3 regions of the uncultured Azonexus sp. genome follow, and region 3 is predicted to be linked to each of the others. Evidence: predicted binding sites of a transcription regulator. Region 3 holds the regulator's gene; each other region holds the start of a gene.
The links. The regulator FNR, encoded in region 3, switches genes on or off when oxygen is low (the NO sensors DNR and NnrR bind a similar motif). The targets are predictions, from matches to a motif close to TTGANCTAGNTCAA.

Region 1: Q0799_RS00985 (tetrathionate reductase family octaheme c-type cytochrome) is a predicted target of FNR. The motif match lies at 3,855-3,868, and genes of this name have one in related genera.
Region 2: Q0799_RS04035 (cytochrome-c peroxidase) is a predicted target of FNR. The motif match lies at 3,723-3,736, and genes of this name have one in related genera.

The regions. Positions count from the first base shown of each region.
Region 1 covers NZ_CALJNI010000001.1:214,020-220,470, forward strand. The annotation lists gene ahpF (alkyl hydroperoxide reductase subunit F) at 1-875, shown strand, start outside; gene Q0799_RS00975 (hypothetical protein) at 966-1,439, shown strand; gene Q0799_RS00980 (cytochrome b/b6 domain-containing protein) at 1,491-2,111, opposite strand; gene Q0799_RS00985 (tetrathionate reductase family octaheme c-type cytochrome) at 2,108-3,682, opposite strand; gene Q0799_RS00990 (DUF3460 family protein) at 3,963-4,172, shown strand; gene Q0799_RS00995 (bifunctional acetate--CoA ligase family protein/GNAT family N-acetyltransferase) at 4,270-6,451, opposite strand, start outside.
Region 2 covers NZ_CALJNI010000004.1:262,750-269,200, forward strand. The annotation lists gene ccmE (cytochrome c maturation protein CcmE) at 1-318, opposite strand, end outside; gene ccmD (heme exporter protein CcmD) at 315-503, opposite strand; gene ccmC (heme ABC transporter permease CcmC) at 500-1,246, opposite strand; gene ccmB (heme exporter protein CcmB) at 1,243-1,911, opposite strand; gene ccmA (cytochrome c biogenesis heme-transporting ATPase CcmA) at 1,923-2,537, opposite strand; gene Q0799_RS04035 (cytochrome-c peroxidase) at 2,662-3,660, opposite strand; gene Q0799_RS04040 (hydrogen peroxide-inducible genes activator) at 3,824-4,729, shown strand; gene Q0799_RS04045 (EAL domain-containing protein) at 4,711-6,451, opposite strand, start outside.
Region 3 covers NZ_CALJNI010000006.1:36,729-43,179, reverse strand. The annotation lists gene rnk (nucleoside diphosphate kinase regulator) at 1-138, opposite strand, end outside; gene Q0799_RS05630 (LysR family transcriptional regulator) at 278-1,213, shown strand; gene Q0799_RS05625 (PQQ-dependent sugar dehydrogenase) at 1,227-2,357, shown strand; gene fnr (fumarate/nitrate reduction transcriptional regulator Fnr) at 2,361-3,104, opposite strand; gene hemN (oxygen-independent coproporphyrinogen III oxidase) at 3,190-4,593, shown strand; gene Q0799_RS05610 (sulfite exporter TauE/SafE family protein) at 4,656-5,327, shown strand; gene Q0799_RS05605 (cation-translocating P-type ATPase) at 5,329-6,451, shown strand, end outside.

The DNA of each region.
Region 1 (6,451 bases), on a different contig from region 3:
CCATCTACGCCGCCCGTAAAGGCATCCGTACCGGCGTGCTGGCCGAGCGTTTCGGCGGTCAGGTGATGGACACGCTGGGCATCGAGAACTTCATTTCGGTCAAGGAGACCGAAGGGCCGAAGCTGGTCGCCGCGCTGGAACAGCACGTCAAGGCCTACGAGGTCGACGTGATGAACCTGCAGCGTGCCGCCAAGCTGATCCCGGCTGCCGAAGAAGGCGGTCTGGTCGAAATCCAACTGGAAAACGGCGCTTCGCTCAAGTCGAAATCGGTGATCCTGGCGACCGGCGCCCGCTGGCGCGAGATGAACGTGCCCGGCGAGAAGGAATACAAGGCCAAGGGCGTGTGCTTCTGCCCGCACTGCGACGGTCCGCTGTTCAAGGGCAAGCGCGTGGCGGTGATCGGCGGCGGCAACTCCGGCGTTGAGGCGGCGATCGACCTGGCCGGCATCGTCGGCCACGTGACCCTGCTCGAATTCGCCGACACGCTGCGCGCCGACGCGGTGCTGCAGAAGAAGCTGTTCAGCCTGCCCAACGTTACCGTGATCAAGTCGGCGCAGACCACTGAAGTCACCGGCGACGGCCAGAAGGTCAACGGGCTGGTCTACAAGGATCGCGTTTCCGGCGAGGAGCGCCATGTCGAACTCGAAGGCATCTTCGTCCAGATCGGACTGTTGCCGAACACCGACTGGCTGAAGGGCACGCTCGAACTGTCGAAGTTCGGCGAGATCGTCATCGACGCCAAGGGCCACACCTCGGTGCCCGGCGTCTTTGCCGCCGGCGACTGCACGACGGTGCCGTACAAGCAGATCATCATCGCCATGGGCGCCGGTGCAACGGCTTCGCTGAGTGCTTTCGATCACCTGATCCGCAGTTGATCGACGGCTCTTGCAACTGAACATCTTCCCCCGTCATCGTCTGCACGATGGCGGGGTTTCCGTTTTTTTCCGACTTGATGAGGATCATCGATGAAAAAGCTATCCCTGCTTCCCTTCGTTCTGGCCGTCTGCGCGCTGACGGCGCAGGCGCAGACCAACGTTCTGCGCACCGGCGATACCCTGCCGGCGCTCAAGCTCAACGACCAGCACGACAAGCCGGCAGTGATTCCGGCCGATCTGCGCCAAGTCATTTTCGCTGCCGACAATGGCGGCGCCGGTCTGGTCACTGCCTGGCTCGATGCCCAGCCGAAGGACTGGCTGGCGCAGAGCAAGCGCGTCTATCTGGCCGACATCCACAAGATGCCCGGCCTGATCACGCGCATGTTCGCCTTGCCGAAATTGCGCGAGAAGCCTTACCCGATCGTTCTCGGCCGTGAGGAAGCCGACCTGGCCATGCTGCCGCGCAAGAAGGATTGCGTGACCCTGTTGCCGGTTAACGCCGGCAAGATTGGGGAGGCTGCATTCGTTTGCGATGCGCCGGCCCTGCAGGCAGCGCTCAAATAAAAAAAGGGCGGGGAACTCCCCGCCCGAAACACGCAAGGTAAATCGTCTGGCCTAGTGCTTCTTGTGGTGCTCGTCGACCTCTTCCCAACCAGTGATCATCGCCTTGATGTGGGCGAAGACGGTGTGGCCGGTGGTGGTCAGGTAGACGTGGATAAAGAAGAAGGCGGTGATCATGAAGGCGCCCAGCGTATGGGCGACGGCGACCCATTCCAGGTTCAGGTACTGGGCGATGCCCAGTTCTTGCCAGTTACCGTAGAACAGGTAAAGCAGGCCGGAAACCCAGATCAGCGGCGAGATGAAGGCGAGTAGGGCGAGGTAGGCCAGGCGCTGCAGCGGGTTATGCTTCTGCACCACGGTCTTGCGGAAAGGATGCGGGGCATCCTTGAAAATACCGATCAGGTAGTAATTGACCATCGCCAGCACGTTCTTCAGCGACGGCAGGTACTGACGCCATTCGCCGGTGGTGAATTGCCAGAAGATGGTGAATGCCCACAGGGTCAGCAGCGTCCAGGCGGCCAGGGTGTGGAGCTGGACGGCTTGCTGGAAACCGAGCAGGCTGTAGCTGCCATGAACCTCGAACCCGGTGATCATCATGCCGATGATCAGCAGGGCCTGGGACCAGTGCCAGAAGCGCTCGTAGCGCTTGTAGATGTAGATGCGTTCGACGCTCATTGTTCATTCTCCTTGCGACGACGGGTGATGATGCGGACCAGGCCGTGGATCAGGCCGCCGCCGATGGCACCGACGATGGCCAGACCGCCGAGCAGGTCGACCCAGGGATTGCGGTCGCGACCGGGCAGGTAGATGTCGGTGATCTTGGCGAGCCGACCTTCGTCACTACGTGTGTGGCATTCGGCGCAGGGCACGGCTTTTTCCTTGGGCGCGACCATGTGAGTGGTGAACCAGTTCATCCGCGTCTCGATGAAATCGAACTTGCCGCTGTAGGGCAGCCCGGCGGTTTCCATGCCCGACTGGATCGCCTTGGCGTAGTCGTAGTTTTTCCAGAACGCCGTATCGTCGTCACCGTACACGTGGTTGACCACCAGCGTGTTGTTGACAGGGTCGTAGGCCTGCTTGCCGCGCATGACCTTGAACGGCCAGATACGGGCGTTTTCGTCGCTGGCCGAACCCTGGATGCGGTTCAGTTCGAGGACGCCGTCGGCGCCGATGTACTTGTCCAGCTTGTCGACGATCGAGACCTGTTCGACGGTGCCGTTGTACCACTTGTACTCGGGCCGGACATTCTCGCCGTATTCGAAGTCGCCCTTGGCAGCCGAGTACTTCAGGTGGCCGTGGTCGTCCTTGATGAACAGCGGCTTGCCGTCAGTTCCCATCTTGCCAGCGGTAGACCAGTCCCAGAGCATCTTGGTGGCGACGCCGCCCCGGGCGAATTCCGGGATGTGGCAGGTCTGGCAGGCGACCTTGTTGGCGTGGTTGTTGATCTTGGCCTGCTTGTGCGGCGCCTGGCTGTGACAGGATTCGCAGGTAGCACGGTTGTGGTCGTCCTTGGGCAGGTCGAAGCCGTGCTGGTCCTTGGGGTTGACCGCGTAACGGCTGCCCGATGGCTGGTGCGCGTTGAAGGTGTGGCAGTCGGAACAGACCATGTTGGCACCGTCCTTGGCCATATGCACGTCGAGTTCGCGCGACGGATTCTTCAACGAGGTGTCGAGGTCGCCATGCTTGACTGCATCACCGCCGCCGCCATTGAAATGGCAGTTGCCGCAGTTGCTGCGACCGGGCTTGCCGACATGTTGCGCGATCTTGGTCAGATCGGGTGCCTTGAACTGTTTCTTGCCCGGCGGTCCTTCCATCGGCTCGAATTCACGGTCCTCGTACAGCGGATGGCCGGCATCGGTGCTGAATTTGCGATAGCCGCCGGTGGTGTCGTGGCAGGCCAGGCAGTCGACATTTTCCTGTTGCGTGAAGTCGTAATTCTTGTCGGTCCAGCCGTAGCCGGCATGGCAACTGGTGCACCGTACTTCGTTGGAAAGCGGTGAGCCACAGAAATTGTTGGCCGCCCATTTCTTGCCGAGCGTCTTGCCGGTGGTCTTGCTGGTGGCTTCCCAGGTCCAGTGAATGCTCTTCATGACCTGATGAGAGGCCAGGTTATGGCAACTGAGGCAGGCCTTGTTGACTTCCGGGCCGGTCTTGAACGGGCCTTTGAGGGCTTCGAGCTGGCTGTGGTCGGTGGTCGATCCGGATGGTGTCTTGGCGGCTGCGGCCTGGGCTGGCGATACGGGGATGTCGGCGGCTTGCGCAAAGCGACAGCAAGATACCCGCGATCAAGGACACATGAGGCTTCATGTGGTCTCCAAGTTTCTGATTTTCGCGAGAGTCCGACCTCCCCAAGTCAGAACTTCCCGCCATCGCAGGCTTACAAGGGCGCGATTATAAGAAGATTCTGATGTTGTGCAAGTGATCAGGATCAAATTCTTGCGTAATTGTTGCAAGACGCGCCGGCGAACCGGGGCGCGCCAACGTGCTAGAATCGCGCCCGTGCCAATTCCATCCGAGGGTAGAACAATGGGTGTTGTCGATACCGGCTATGTGTCTGATCACACGCGCTGGATGAACGAAATGCTGGAAAAGAATCCGCAGTGGGTCGAAGATCAGAAGGCCGGTCGTGCGCTGTGGTGGGACAAGAAGCAGGAAACCGAGTCGACCGCGCGCAATGCCGAGTCGAAGGTCGCGCAGAAGCCTTATCCCTACGACGTGAATTTCTTCGGCGAATAAACCCCGCCGGACATGAAAAAGCCGAGGTCGATGCCTCGGCTTTTTTGCGTCCGCAAAACCGGTGTTAGCCGGTTCGCGGCTTGTTCCGAAACCTGCATCAGCCGGTCAGCGGCTTGACCACGCGCTTGACGGCGGTGTCGTCGGGGTGCGGGTGGATGGTGAAGCCGAGGCTGGTCATCAGGCGGAACATCTTGCTGTTGGTCGACAGCACGTCGCCGACCACGGCGCGGTAGCCCTTGCTGCGGGCGCAGTCGATCAGCGCCGTCATCAGCTTGCGGCCGACACCGCACTTCTGCCAGTCGTCGCCGACGGCCAGTGCGAACTCGACCGATTCGCCGTCCGGATTGAGCACGTAGCGGGCAACGCCGATCTGGTGTTCCTTGCCGGTTTCGGCGTTGGGCAGCGTCGCAACCAGCGCCATTTCGCGGTCGTAGTCGATCTGCGTGAAGCGGACCAGCATGGTCTGGGTCAGTTCGCGCAGGGTGTCCATGAAGCGGTAGTAGCGCGATTCGTCAGACATGTTCTTGACGAATTCCTGTTCCATGTCGGCATCTTCGGGGCGGATCGGGCGGATGGTGACGACCTTGCCGTCGTTCATCGTCCAGTCCTGGATCAGGTGCACCGGGTAAGGATAGATCGCCATGTGCGCGTAGCGGTCGCCGCTGCTGTTGGCCGCATGGTCGATGACGATGCGGGCGTCGGCAGCGATGGCACCGTGCTCGTCGACGATCAGCGGGTTGAGGTCCATCTCGATGATCCACGGCAGTTCGCAGACCATTTCCGAGATGCACAGCAGGACTTCCTTGAGCGCTTCGCGGTCAACCGGCGGCATGTTGTGGAACTGGTCGAGCACCTTGGAGGTGCGCGTCGAGTCGATCAGGTCCTTGGCCAGGAACTTGTTCAGCGGCGGCAGCGCGACCGAGCGGTCGGAGAAGATTTCATTGTCGAAACCACCGGCGCCGAAGGTGATCACCGGCCCGAAGATCGGGTCACGCAGCACGCCGATCATGATTTCGCGGCCATGCGGGCGGGACAGGAAGGGCTCGATCGAGACGCCGTTGATCTTGGCGGTCGGGTTGCGCTTCTGTACCGTGTCGATGATGTCGTGATAGGCGTTGCGTACCGCCGGCGCATTCTGGATGTTGAGGCGGACGCCGCCGGCGTCGGACTTGTGCGGCAGGTCGGGCGAATCGACCTTCATGGCCACCGGGAAACCGATTTGTTCGGCCAGCAGCAGGGCCTCGGTGGCGGTGCGGGCAACCATGGTCTGGGCAACCGGCACCTTGAACGCGCGCAGGATGGCCTTCGATTCCATTTCCGAGAGTACCTTGCGCCGTTCGGCGAGCAGGGCCTCGATCAGCATCTTGGCGCCTTCGGCTTCCGGGCGCCCGTGCTGACGCGTCGGTTCCGGCGTCTGCAGCAGCAGCTTCTGGTTACGGTAGTACTTGGAAATGTGGTGGAACAGCTCGATCGCCGTTTCCGGCATGCGGAATGCCGGAATGCCGGAATCCTCGAGCAGCTTGCGCGATTCGGCCACCTGGGCTTCGCCCATCCAGCAACAGATGATGCGGCGGTTGAGCTTGTCGGAGATCGAGATGATCGCCTGGGCCACGCCCATCGGATCGGTCATCGCCTGCGGCGAGAGCATGACCAGGGTGCTGTCGACGTTCGGGTCCTGCGAGATCGACAGCAGGGCGTCGCGGTAGCGTTCGGGGGTGGCGTCGCCGCCGATGTCGATCGGGTTGCTGTGCGACCAGCTGGCCGGCAGCACCTTGTTCAGGTTGCCGATGGTTTCCGCGGCCAGTTCGGCCAGCGGAATGCCGAGGTCGCCGGCGCGGTCGGCCGCCATGGCGCCCGGGCCGCCGCCGTTGGTGATGATCGCCAGGCGGTCGCCTTGCGGGCGGAACTTGGAGGCGAGTGCCTTGGCCGCGTAGAACAGCTGGCCGACGTTCTTGACGCGGACGACGCCGGCACGGCGCACGGCGGCGTCGAAGACGGTATCGGAAACGGCGGCCATGCCCGAATGCAGGCGGGCGGCGTGCGAACCGGCTTCGTGACGGCCGGCCTTGAGCAGGATGATCGGCTTGATCCGCGCCGCCGAACGCAACGCGCTCATGAAGCGGCGGGCGTGGCGGATGCCTTCGACGTACATCAGGATGTAATGGGTGCGGCTGTCGTAGATCAGGTAATCGAGGATTTCACCGAAATCGACGTCTGCGGTCATGCCCAGCGAGATGACCGACGAGAAACCGACCTGGTTGGCCTGCGCCCAGTCGAGC
Region 2 (6,451 bases), on a different contig from region 3:
GCCCTGGGCGACGGCGCCCTTGCCTTCCATGAACAGGTCGGGAAGGATGCCGACGTAGTCGACCGTGATGTCGGATTCCGAATCGGTGATGGCGAAGCGGATGGTCACGCCGTCGGCCTGGCGCTGGATGCTGCCTTCCTTGACCAGCCCGCCGATGCGGAACAGCTTCTCCTGCGGGGCTTTACCCTGGGCGACGTCGGTCGGCGAGATGTACAGCGCGATGTTGCTGTTCAGGGCGTTCAGCACCAGCGCGGCGATGATGCCGACGAGCGCGATCGCCCCGCCGATCAGGGCGAGTTTCTTGTGGCGTGACTTCATGCTTCGGTACTCCGGGATTCTGCGCGCAACTGGCGCTTCAGACGGGCGACGGTGGTCTTGCGCTGGCGCGCGACGGCGATCGGTTCGATCACCATGATCAGTGCCGTGACGCCAAAGGAGCCCCAGACGTAGAGCCCGTAACCACCCATGGCGAGGAAATCGGAAAAACTGTTCCAGTGGATCATGCCTTGCCTCCCGTCAGTTCGGCCCGGACCCAGTCGGTATGGCACTCCCGTTCAAGAATGATGGTGCGCACCCGGGCCAGGGCCACGGCGATCGAATACATCCAGAAGGCCAGGGCCATCAGCAACATGCCCCAGAGCATGATTTCGGCCATCGACGACTTGGTCAGGTTGACGCTGGAGCCTTGGTGCAGGGTGTTCCACCACTTCACCGAGAAATAGATGATGGGAATATTGACCACGCCGACCAGCAGCAGGATGCCGCCGGCCTTGTCGGCGCGGCGGGCGTCGTCGATGGCGGCGACCAGCGCCATGTAGCCGATGTAGAGGAAGAGCAGGATCAGTTCCGAAGTCAGGCGGGCATCCCAGACCCACCAGGTGCCCCACATCGGCTTGCCCCACAGCGCGCCGGTCCATAGCGAGAGGAAGGCCATCAGCGCGCCGGTCGGGGCCAGGGCCTGCGCCATCATGCCCGACAGGCGGGTGTTGAAGGCCAGCCCGATGGCGGCCCAGAAGGCCATCACCAGATAGATGAACATGCTCATCCATGAGGTCGGGACATGCACGAAGATGATCCGGTAGCCCTCGCCCTGCTGGAAGTCGGTCGGCGCGACGAGCATGCCGATGTACAGGCCGGCCAGCCCGAACAGGGTGCCGGCGGCGATGAACCAGGGGATCATTTTCCCGGCCAGCGGGTAGAAGGTGGCCGGAGACGAGAAGCGGTAGAGGTTGAAGCGGTCGTTCATTCGAGGGCGATCTTCAGGGCCGCAGCCGACGCCCAGGGGGCGAAACCGATTGCAGCGATGGTCATTGCAGCGAGCAGTGATAGATGTCCTTCCCCCCCGAGACCGGACACCGTCGCGTCAACTGCGCCAGCCCCGAATATTAGCACCGGAATGTAGAGCGGGAGAACAAGTAAGGACAAAAGTACACCGCCGCCGCGCAGGCCCAGCGTCAGCGCTGCGCCGATGGCGCCGATGCCGGACAGCGCCGGCGTGCCGAGCAGGATGGCGCCGGTGAGCACGAGCAGGGCTTCGCCGGAAAGGTCGAACTGGATACCGAGGACGGGCGCGATCAGGGCCAGCGGCAGGCCGGAAACCAGCCAGTGAGCGATTACTTTCCCGGTAACCACCAGGCCAAGCGGGTGTGGCGACAGCGCCAGTTGTTCGAGTGTGCCGTCGCGATGATCGTCGGCGAACAGCCGGGGCAGCGACAGCATGGTTGCCAGCAATGCCGCGACCCATAGCACGCCGGGGGCGAGCTGGCGCAGCAGGTCGAGTTCGGGGCCGATGCCGAGCGGGAACAGGCTGACGACGATGATGAAGAAGAACAGCGCCGAGACGATGTCGGCCTGGCGGCGCATGGCCAGTTTCAGGTCGCGGGCAATGACGGAGAAGACGATGTTGGACATGGATTCCGTTCTCAGCCGATGCGTAGTTCGCGGACCGTGCCGGCGGGAATGGCAACCGGCTGGTGGGTGGTCATCACAGCCATGCCGCCGCGTTGCAGGTGGCCGGAGATGATGCCGGCCAGCCAGTCGACGGCGGCGACGTCGAGGGCGACGAAGGGTTCGTCGAGGATCCACAGCGGCCGCCGGTCGATCACCAGGCGGGCCAGTGCCACCCGGCGTTTCTGGCCTTGCGACAGGTATTTGCAGGCCAGGTCCTCGCGCCCGGCGAGACCGACCTGTTCGAGTGCGTCGATGGCATCGTCCTCGGACAAGGCTTCGCCGGCTAGGCGGGCGGCGGCGAGCAGGTTCTCGAGCGGCGTCAATTCTTCTTTGATGGCGTTCAGGTGGCCGAGGTAACAAAGGGCGGCGTGGTACTCGTCCGCCTGCTTGCGGATGGGTTTGCCGTGCCAGCGGATTTCGCCGGTTTCCGGGGGCAGCAGCCCGATCAGCATGCGCAGCAGGCTGGTCTTGCCGGCGCCGTTGCGGCCCTGCAGGTAAAGGAGTTCGCCTGCGTCCAGCGTGAAGCCGAGGCCTGAGAACAGGCGGCGCTCGCCGCGCACGCATTCCAGATTGTCAGCTTCCAGCATGTTGGATACCCGGGAAAATCAGGTGCAGATTATGGACGCGCAAGTGTACCGACAGATTGAGGTGAATCAAACAGGAAAAAAACGGGGGCCGAAGCCCCCGAAAATAGAGAGGTAGGACGACCGGTCAGTTGAACGGCGTCGGACGCGGGGTCGAATCCGAAGACGGCGGCAGGATCGGCAGCATGAAGGTCGGCTGGTCGCCGGTCAGGGTCTTCAGGAAGGCGACGATCTTGGCGTTTTCGTCCTTGGTGAACTTCTTGCCCAGTTGCAGGCGGCCCATGACGTCGACGGCTTCGGTCAGCGTGTTGGCGGCACCGTCGTGGAAGTACGGATAGGTGAGTTCGACGTTGCGCAGGGTCGGTACCTTGAAGTTGAAGCGGTCGGCATCCTTGCCGGTCACTGCAGCGCGACCGTCAGGCATGTTGCCCTTGTACGGCTCGACCAGGCCCATCTTCTGGAAGGAATTGCCGCCGACGGCCTCGCCGTTGTGGCAGGCGATGCAACCGACATCCTTGAACAGCTTGTAGCCTTCCTGTTCTTCCTTGGTCAGTGCCGTCTTGTTGCCGAGCAGCCACTGGTCGAAGCGGGAGTTCGGCGTGACCAGGGTCTTTTCGAATTCGGCGATGGCGGTGGTGACCTGGTCGATGTCGATCTTGTCCTTGCCGAAGACCAGCTTGAACTCGCGGACATAGGCCGGGATCGATTCGAGGACGTTGATGGCCAGGGTGTGCGTGAAGGCCATTTCGCCCGGGTTGGCGATCGGGCCGCCGGCCTGGGCCTTGAGGTCGGCTGCGCGGCCGTCCCAGAACTGGGCCAGGTTCAGGCTGGAGTTGAGTACGGTCGGTGCGTTGATCGGACCTTGCTGCCACTTGTCACCGACCGAGGTCGGGATGTTGTCGGTACCGCCCATCGACAGGTTGTGGCAGGTGTTGCAGGACATGATCCCGGACTTGGACAGGCGCGGATCGAAATAGAGCTTCTTGCCCAGTTCGACCATGCCGATGTTGATGCTTGCCGGCGGCTTGATCGGCTGGATCGGTTCGTCGGCAGCAGCCAGTGCAGCGGACTGAATGGCGATGCCGGATACCAGGGCGACGGCTGTCGACAGAATGGTATGTTTCATCGTGTTTCTCCCTCGTTGATAAAAGTTGTCAGGTCATTGTCCCGATGCTCGATATGCCAGGTTTGATCCAAGTCAATGTTTTTCATGGGTTTCAACTATAGTGGTCATAGGTAGACCCTATAAGCGATGAGGGTATGATCCATGCCCGGAGGATGTGAAACGGATGACCTTGACCGAATTGCGCTACATCGTGGCTCTTGCCCAGGAAAAGAATTTCAGCCGTGCTGCCGAACGTTGTTCGGTCAGTCAGCCGACGCTCAGCGTGGCCATCGCCCGCCTGGAAGACGAGCTCGGTGTACAGTTGTTCGAACGGGGCAAGGGCTTCGTCAGCCCCAGCCTGGTCGGTGCCCGGGTCGTCGAACAGGCGCAACTGGCGCTGGAGGAAGCCGAGAAAGTTCGCCAGATCGCCCAGCGCGGCCGCGACCAGCTCGACGGTACGTTGCGGCTTGGCGTCATCCATACCATCGGCCCCTACCTGCTGCCGCAATTGATCCACTCGCTCAAGGCGGTGGCGCCCAACATGCCGCTGGTGATCGAGGAAAACATGACGGCCAACCTGGCCGACATGCTGCGCGACAACGATATCGACGTGGCCATCCTGGCCCTGCCCTTCGATCTGCCCGGCGTACTCACCCGGCCCCTCTACGACGAGGTGTTCAAGGTCATCGTACCGCGCGGCCACGTCTGGGAGACGCGCTCGGCGATCGCGCCGGAGGAAGTGGCCGGCGACGAAGTGCTGCTGCTCAAGGCCGGCAACTGCTTTCGCGATCAGGTGCTGGGCGCCTGTCCGCAGGTCAGCAGTCCGGAAACCGACATCCGCCTCGGCCACTCGATCGGCACCATCCGCTGCATGGTGGCGTCGGGTCTGGGGGTGTCAGTGCTGCCCGACGGTGCGCTCCAGCATCCCTACAGCAACGACATGATCAGCGTCATCCCGTTTACGCCGCCCGAGCCGTCGCGCCGGGTGGCCCTGGCCTGGCGCAGCTGCTTCGTCCGGCCGAAGGCCATCGATGCCCTGCTGGCCGCCGTCCGCGGGCTGGATTCGCCGGCTTACCGCCTTCTGGTCTGAGCGCCGAGCAGGATTTCCGCCTGCAGTTCCTGCAGCAGGTGCGCCAGTTCGCCGCTGGCTTCCCTGAGTTTCTCCAGCAGCTCCGGGATGGCTTCGGGCAGGCCGGCCTGTCTGGCGTTGAGGATGTGCCTGGCCATTTCGTGCAGACGGTGATGTGTTGCGTTGATCTGCGCGAAAACCGGGATGTGTCCGTAGCGTCGTGTGCCGGCGCCGTGATACCAGCGGCCGAAACCGCAGGCTCGTTCGTCCAGTTCCGGGATCGGCAGCAGGCCGCTGTCGTCGGCCAGGTGGCTGTCCAGGGTTTTCAGCCAGCGGCGGTGGTCGACTTCGGCGATCAGCAGCGGCAGGTCTTCGCGCGACCAGGCAAAGGACGAAGCTGAACTCCACAGGTCGTCGGGCCGGAAATTCCCGATCCAGTCAGGTAGTTCGCTTGCCGGCATGGGGCGGGCGATGCCGAAGCCCTGGGCCAGGTCGCAACCGAGTAGCAGCAGGACCAGTCCGTGTTCGACGCTTTCCACGCCTTCGGCGATCACCTGGCGGCGGAAGGCCCGGGTCAGGCCGATGACGCCTTCGACGATGGCCAGATCCTCCGGGTCGTCGAGCATGTCACGGACGAAGGACTGGTCGATCTTGAGCATTTCGGCCGGCAGGCGGCGGAAATAGGTCAGCGAGGAATAGCCGGTGCCGAAGTCGTCGAGGGCGAAACTGACGCCGAGTTTGCGGCAGGTTTCGAACAGTTCGGCGGCCCGGCCGACATCCTCGATGGCGGCGGTTTCGAGGACTTCCAGCTCAAGGCGTTCGGGGAGCACTTCGGGGTGGGCGGCGAGTTCGGCGGCCAGCATGTCGGCAAATTCCGGGTGCTGCAGATGTTCGCCGGCAATATTGATGCTCAGCGCCAGATCGAGGCCGGCCTGTGCCCAATGGGCAAGCTGATCGAGGGCGGTGCGGATGACCCAGTTGCCGAGATCGATGGCCAGCTCGCTGCCTTCGACCGTCGGCAGGAAGTCCTGCGGCAGCAGCAGGCCGCGTTCCGGGTGTTGCCAGCGGATCAGGGCTTCGGCGCCGATCACCCGGCCCTGGCGCATGTCGACCTTGGGCTGGTAATGCAGGGTGAATTCACCGCTCGCGAGCGCTTCACCGATACGGGTGATGTCCTCCCGACGCTGCCTGGCGCGCCGGTCGTTCTCCGGGTCGAACAGGTGGTGGCGGTTGCGTCCGGCCTGCTTGGCTACGTACATGGCCTGGTCGGCGTGGCGCAGCAGGGTATCGGCATCGGAGCCGTCGTTGGGGTAAAGCGTGACGCCGATGCTGGCGGAAATGCTTGCCTCGCCGCCGGGAACGGCAAAGGGGCGGGTCAAGGTCGTGGCAATCCGGTTCAGGGCCTGGTCGCATTCGTGGATGTCGCCGAGCCCGGCCAGCAGCAGCACGAATTCGTCGCCACCCAGGCGGGCAACCGTGTCGCCGCCGCGCACGCAACTCTTGAGCCGTTGTCCGACCTCGATCAGCAGGCGGTCGCCGGCGGCATGGCCGTACTGGTCGTTGACCGGCTTGAAACCGTCGAGGTCGAGATAGCAGACCGCCAACAGTCCGTGCGTGCGTGCCGCCTGGGCCATGGCCAGTTGCAGGCGGTCGGCGAGCAGCATGCGGTTGGGCAACTGGGTCAGGGCATCGAAATGCGCCAGGTGTTCGAGCCGCTGCTGGTGTTCCTTGAGCACCGTGATG
Region 3 (6,451 bases):
GGTGACGATGTTAGTTTTCATTGAGTCGTCTGGGATAACAATGGCGCGCTCAAGCTCCGCGCGCAGATCCGGAGGCGGCTGGATAGCCATCAGGCGGACGAAATCCATCTCGCTGATGATCAGGTTAGTCTGTTGCATTTAATGTGTTTTTTCTGTTTCGTGTGTTTGGCTCAGCCAAGCAAATTAATGGACCAAGGATGTTAGTTGCACAGGCTGGTCTTGATAAGTCGGCAAGTTTGAATAAGACTGTTTCCATTACGGAAACAATGGATGTGCCATGCACGACATCAACGACATGCTGCTGTTCGCCCAGGTGGTCAAGGCCCGCAGTTTTTCCGGGGCGGCCTTGCGCCTGGGAATTTCCAAATCCCGGGTGAGCAAGTCGGTGGCCCGGCTGGAAGCGGCGCTCGGCGTCCGCCTGCTGCAGCGCAGTACGCGCCGGCTGAGCCTGACCGAAGTGGGCGAGGCCTATTTCGAGCATTGCGACCGCATCCTCGACGAACTGGCGCGCGCCGACAGCACCATCGGCAGCCTGCACCAGACGCCGCGCGGCAAGCTGCGCTTCAGTGCGCCGGTGGCTTTCAGCACGCTGCACGTGGCGCCGGCACTGGCCGATTTCATGCTGCAGTACCCGGAGCTGTCGGTGGACATGACGATCAGTGACCGCCTGGTCAATCTGGTCGACGAAGGCTACGACCTGGCCTTGCGTATCGCTCCGGAGCCCGGCGGCAACCTGGTCGCCCGGCGCCTGGCGCCGATCCGGCGGAAGATCTGCGCCAGCCCGGCCTACCTGTCGCGCTGGGGCGTGCCGCAGGTGCCTGCCGATCTGGCTCGGCATAACTGTCTCGACTACACCTATCTGACGACGCAGGGTTTCTGGCACCTGCAGGGGCCGGACGGCGACATTTCGGTGCCGGTGTCAGGTTCGCTGCGCATCAACGACGACGAGGCACTGTCGCAGGCCGTCCTCGGCGGTCTCGGCCTGGCGCTGCTGCCGACCTTCATCATCGGCAGCGAACTGCAGGCCGGAAGGTTGGTCGAAGTGTTGCCGGGCTATGTGCCGATCGAACGCTTCATCTACGCCGTGCATCTGCCGAATCGCCATCTGCCGCTGAAGGTACGCGCCTTCATCGATTTCCTGCAGCAGCGCTTCGGCGAACAGCCTTACTGGGATCAGCCCGGCGAACGCCTGTGGCTGGGCCTGAGTCGATGACGAGGAAATGCCGATGAAACGTCTGTTGATGGTCGCCGGTCTGGTGGCTGGTCTGGGATTGCCGGCGCAGGCCGAGGTGCTGCGCAGCGAACGCGAGGATTTCCGGGTGCGCGTGCTCAGCGAGGGGCTGGTGCATCCTTGGGCGCTGGCTTTTTTGCCCGACGGTCGCATGCTGGTTAGCGAGCGGCCGGGGCGCCTGCGCTTGCTGGCGGCCGACGGTCGTGTCGATCCGCGCCCGGTGGCGGGCGTGCCGGCGGTTGCGGCGAGCGGACAGGGCGGTTTGCTCGACGTCGTGCTGCATCCGGACTTTGCCGCCAACGGCTGGATTTACCTGAGCTACGCCGCGGCCGGCGAGGGCGGGGTTGGTACCGAGGTGGCGCGCGGACGCTGGGTGTCCGATGCCGCCGGTCACCGGCTGGAAGACCTGCGGGTGATTTACCGGCAAAGGCCGAAATCGTCCGGTGGGCAGCATTTCGGCTCGCGCCTGGTGTTCGACCGGGACGGCTTCCTGCACATCAGCCAGGGCGATCGCGGCACGATGGCACGGGCGCAGCAGCTCGACGATCTGGCCGGCAAGCAGGTCCGGCTGCACGACGATGGTCGGGTGCCAGCGGACAATCCCTGGCGGGGAGTGGCCGGTGCGCATCCGGAAATTTTCAGCGTCGGCCATCGCAACGTCCAGGGGGCGGCGCTGCACCCGGTCAGCGGCGCTTTGTGGACCCATGAGCACGGCCCCCAGGGCGGCGACGAGATCAATATCGTGCGCAAAGGACGCAACTACGGCTGGCCGGTGATCACTCACGGGGTGAATTACGTGATTGGCACGAAAATCGGCGTCGGCACGCATCGCGAGGGGTTGGAGCAGCCCCTGTACCAATGGACGCCGTCGATTGCTCCGTCGGGCATGGCCTTCTATGTCGGCGAGCGTTTTCCCGCGTGGCGCGGCAACCTGTTCGTCGGCGCGCTGAAATACCAGATGCTGGTCCGCCTGGAACTCGACGGCGAGCGGGTGGTGCATGAAGAGCGCCTGCTGAGCGGGCGCGAAGGTCGGATTCGCGATGTCCGTCAGGGGCCGGACGGCTTGATCTACCTGCTTACCGACGCGCCTGACGGCAAGCTGCTGCGTCTTGAACCGGCGCGCTGAAACTCAGGCGCGGTGGTTCATCAGCGCCTTGAGGCCGTTTACGTTGAGAATGCGGATATGCTTCTGCTGCACCGCGATATAGCCTTCTTCCTGGAATTTCGAGAAGGCGCGCGAGACGGTTTCCAGCTTGAGGCCGAGGTAGCTGCCGATTTCCTCGCGCGTCATGCGCAGGTAGAACTCGGCGTGCGAGAAGCCACGTGCGGTAAAGCGCTGTGACAGGTTGAGCAGGAAGGCGGCCAGGCGCTCTTCGGCGCGCATCGTGCCGAGCAGCATCATCACGCCGTGATCGCGGACGATCTCGCGGCTCATCACCTTGTGGAAGTGGTGCTGCAGGTTGTGGATCTCGCGCGACAGGCTTTCCAGCCGGTTGAACGGGATCGCGCAGATCTCGCTGTCCTCGAGGGCGATGGCGTTGCAGGTATGGTGTTCGGTGCTGATGCCGTCGAGGCCGAGCAGTTCGCCGGCCATCTGGAAGCCGGTCACCTGGTCGCGGCCGTCTTCGAGCAGCACGTCGGTCTTGAAGAAGCCGCTGCGGATCGCGTAGATCGAGTCGAAAGCCTCGCCGGCACGGTACAGGTGATCGCCGCGTTTGATCCGGCGGCGGGTCGAAATGAGGTCGTCGAGACGCTCGAGTTCCTCAAGGCTGAGACCGAAGGGCAGGCACAGTTCGCGCAGGTTGCAGTTGGAGCAGGCCGTCTTGATGACGGTCAGCGTAATTTCCTGATTCAACGGGATTGTGTTGGGCATTGGCAACCTGCGTTGGCTTGATCCATGTCAACCGGAACTGCGATCCATCCCCACATAATCGAGCCTAAACTTGGCGCTATGTTAAATGAATTTCGCAACTGAAAACCTCGTCTTCGATCCACAGATCATTCGCCGTTTTGACGTTAACGGCCCGCGTTATACGTCGTATCCCACCGCAGACCGCTTTGTCGAAGCATTCGACTCGGAGGCTGCAGCGCTCTGGCTCGGCAAGCGCAACATCGGCGGTATCAGCCGGCCGCTGTCATTATACTTCCACATCCCCTTCTGCAACACCATCTGTTATTACTGTGCCTGTAACAAGATCATCACCAAGGATCACGGGCGCAGTGCCAAGTACCTGAAGTACCTGGGCAAGGAACTCGCCCTGCAGAGCGCTTCGCTCGAAGGCCGCGACGGTGAGCACGAGGTCATCCAGCTGCACTGGGGCGGAGGTACGCCGACCTTCCTGTCGCACGACGAGATGCGCCAGCTGATGGCCGAGACGCGCAAGCACTTCAAGCTGCTCGACGGCGGTGAGTACTCGATCGAGGTCGATCCGCGCAAGGTCGATGCGGCCACCGTGGCCCTGCTCGGCGAGCTCGGTTTCAACCGGATGAGCGTCGGCGTCCAGGATTTCGACGAAAAGGTCCAGGTCGCCGTCAATCGCGTGCAGAGCGAAGAGGAAACCTTCAACGTGATCAAGGCGGCGCGCGCCAGCGGCTTCAAGTCGGTGTCGATCGACCTGATCTACGGCCTGCCGCACCAGAGCGTGATGGGCTTCAACCGGACCCTGGAGCGGGTGCTGGCGATGGACCCGGATCGTCTGTCGATCTACAACTACGCGCACCTGCCGGGCCTGTTCAAGCCGCAGCGGCGGATTGCCGATGCCGACCTGCCGACGCCGGATGCGCGCCTGCAGATCCTGGCGCTGGCGATCAAGAAACTGACCGACGCCGGTTATGTGTTCATCGGCATGGACCACTTCGCCAAGCCCGACGACGAGCTGGCCGTGGCCCAGCGTCAGGGCCGCCTGCACCGCAATTTCCAGGGCTACTCGACCTATGCCGATTGCGACATGCTGTCCTTCGGCATTTCGTCGATCAGCAAGGTCGGGCCGACCTACTACCAGAACGTCAAGACTCTGGACGAATACTACGACCGGCTCGACGCGCCGATGCTGCCGGTGATTCGCGGCATCGAACTGACCGCCGACGACATCCTGCGCCGCTCGATCATCCAGGCGCTGATGTGTCATTTCGAGCTGTCGATCGAGAGCATCGAGAGTGCGCACCTGATCGACTTCCACAAGTACTTTGCCGCCGAGATCGAGGATTTGCGCGAGCTGGAGCGCGGTGGTCTGCTCAAGATCGAACGCGAATGGATCACCGTGCTGCCGCCGGGGCGCATGCTGGTGCGCGTCATCGCCATGGCCTTCGACCGCTACCTGCGCGCCGACCGGCAGCGTACGCGTTACTCGAAGGTGATCTGACGGTGCCGGCGGAGGGGCGGGCGGGTTAAACTTCCCGTCTGTTTCCTGTCCAGCCCTGTTTCATGCCCGATACCGGTTTTCTTGCCCTGTTCCTTGTCGGTTTGCTCGGCGGCGCACATTGTGTCGGCATGTGCGGCGGTATTGTCGGCGCCCTGGCCATGGGCGGTGCGTCGCGCTGGTCGATGCACCTGGCCTACAACGGCGGTCGCATCCTCTCCTATGCCGCTGCCGGCGCCCTGGCCGGTGCCCTCGGTGCGGCCAGCCTGGGGCTGGAAGGGCAGGTGCCGGCGCGGCTGATCCTCTACTTGTTTGCCAACCTGATGCTGATCGCGCTGGGTTTTTACCTGCTCGGTGCGACCCGGGCGCTGGCGTTCACCGAGCGCGCCGGCCAGGCGCTATGGCGCCGCATCCAGCCGCTGACCCGGCGCTTCCTGCCGGCCACCACCGTCCGTCAGGCCTTTCCGCTGGGCCTGTTGTGGGGCTGGCTGCCTTGCGGACTGGTATACAGCGCGCTGGCCAGTGCCTTGTCGGCCGGTTCGGCCGGGCGTGGCGCCGCCCTGATGCTGGCTTTCGGGCTGGGAACCCTGCCCAATCTGCTGCTCGCCGGCATCCTTTTTTCGCGGCTCAACGAATTTGTCCGCCGGCCCGTGGTCCGTATCTTGTCCGGCCTGCTGATTCTCGGCTTCGGGATTTACGGCCTGTACGCTTTGCCCTACCTGATGGAGAACGTCTGAGGTGACTGACAAGACCCCGCCTGACAGTGCGGAACAGGTGATCGAATTCGCCATTGGCGGCATGACCTGTGCCGCCTGTTCCACGCGCCTGGAAAAGGTGCTCAACCGCCAGGCCGGCATGCAGGCCAACGTCAATCTGGCCGCCGAGCGGGCGCGTGTACGCCTGAGCGGGGTCGGGCCGGATGCGGTGATCGCGGCGGTGGCCAAGGCTGGCTTTTCTGCGACCCTGGTCGATGCCGGAACCCGCGAGCGGGAAAAGCAGGAGAAGGAACGGGTCTATCGGCAGGAGGTCCGCCGTTTCTGGATCGCCGTCGCGCTGACCTTGCCGCTGGTTGGTCAGATGATCTTCATGTTCGGCGAGGGCGGGCACGAGAACGAGTTGCCGCGCTGGCTGCAACTGCTGCTGGCGACGCCGGTCCAGTTCTGGATCGGCTGGCGTTTCTACGACGGCGCGGCCAAGGCCTTGCGCGGCGGCGGTGCCAACATGGATGTGCTGGTTGCGCTCGGCACCAGCATGGCCTGGGGCTTCTCGGCCGTGGTCACGGTGTTCGGCCTGCACGATCAGCATGTGTATTTCGAGGCCGGGGCGGCGGTGATCACCCTGGTCCTGCTCGGCAAATTGCTTGAGGCCAGGGCCAAGGCGCGCACCTCGGAAGCGATCGAGTCGCTGATCCGCCTGCGCCCGAAAACCGCCCGCGTCGAGCGCGACGGGCAGTGGCTGGAACTGCCCGTCGATGCGCTGATGCCGGGCGACATCTTCCTGGTACGTCCGGGCGAGAGCGTGCCGGTGGACGGCGAGGTCATCGACGGCGAGTCCAGCGTCGATGAGGCGATGCTGACCGGCGAGAGCATGCCGGTGGGCAAAGCTGCCGGCGACCGCGTGTTTGCGGCGACGGCCAACGGCCAGGGGGCCTTGCGCTGCCGGGCCACCGGCGTCGGCGAACAGACCCTGCTGGCCGGCATCATCCGCCTGGTCGGCGAGGCGCAGGGTTCGAAGGCGCCGGTGCAGCGCCTGGCCGACCGCATTTCCGGGATATTCGTGCCGGTGGTCTGCTTGATCGCGCTGGCGACCTTTGTTGCCTGGTGGTGGATCGGTGGTGAATTTGCCGAAGCGCTGGTCAATG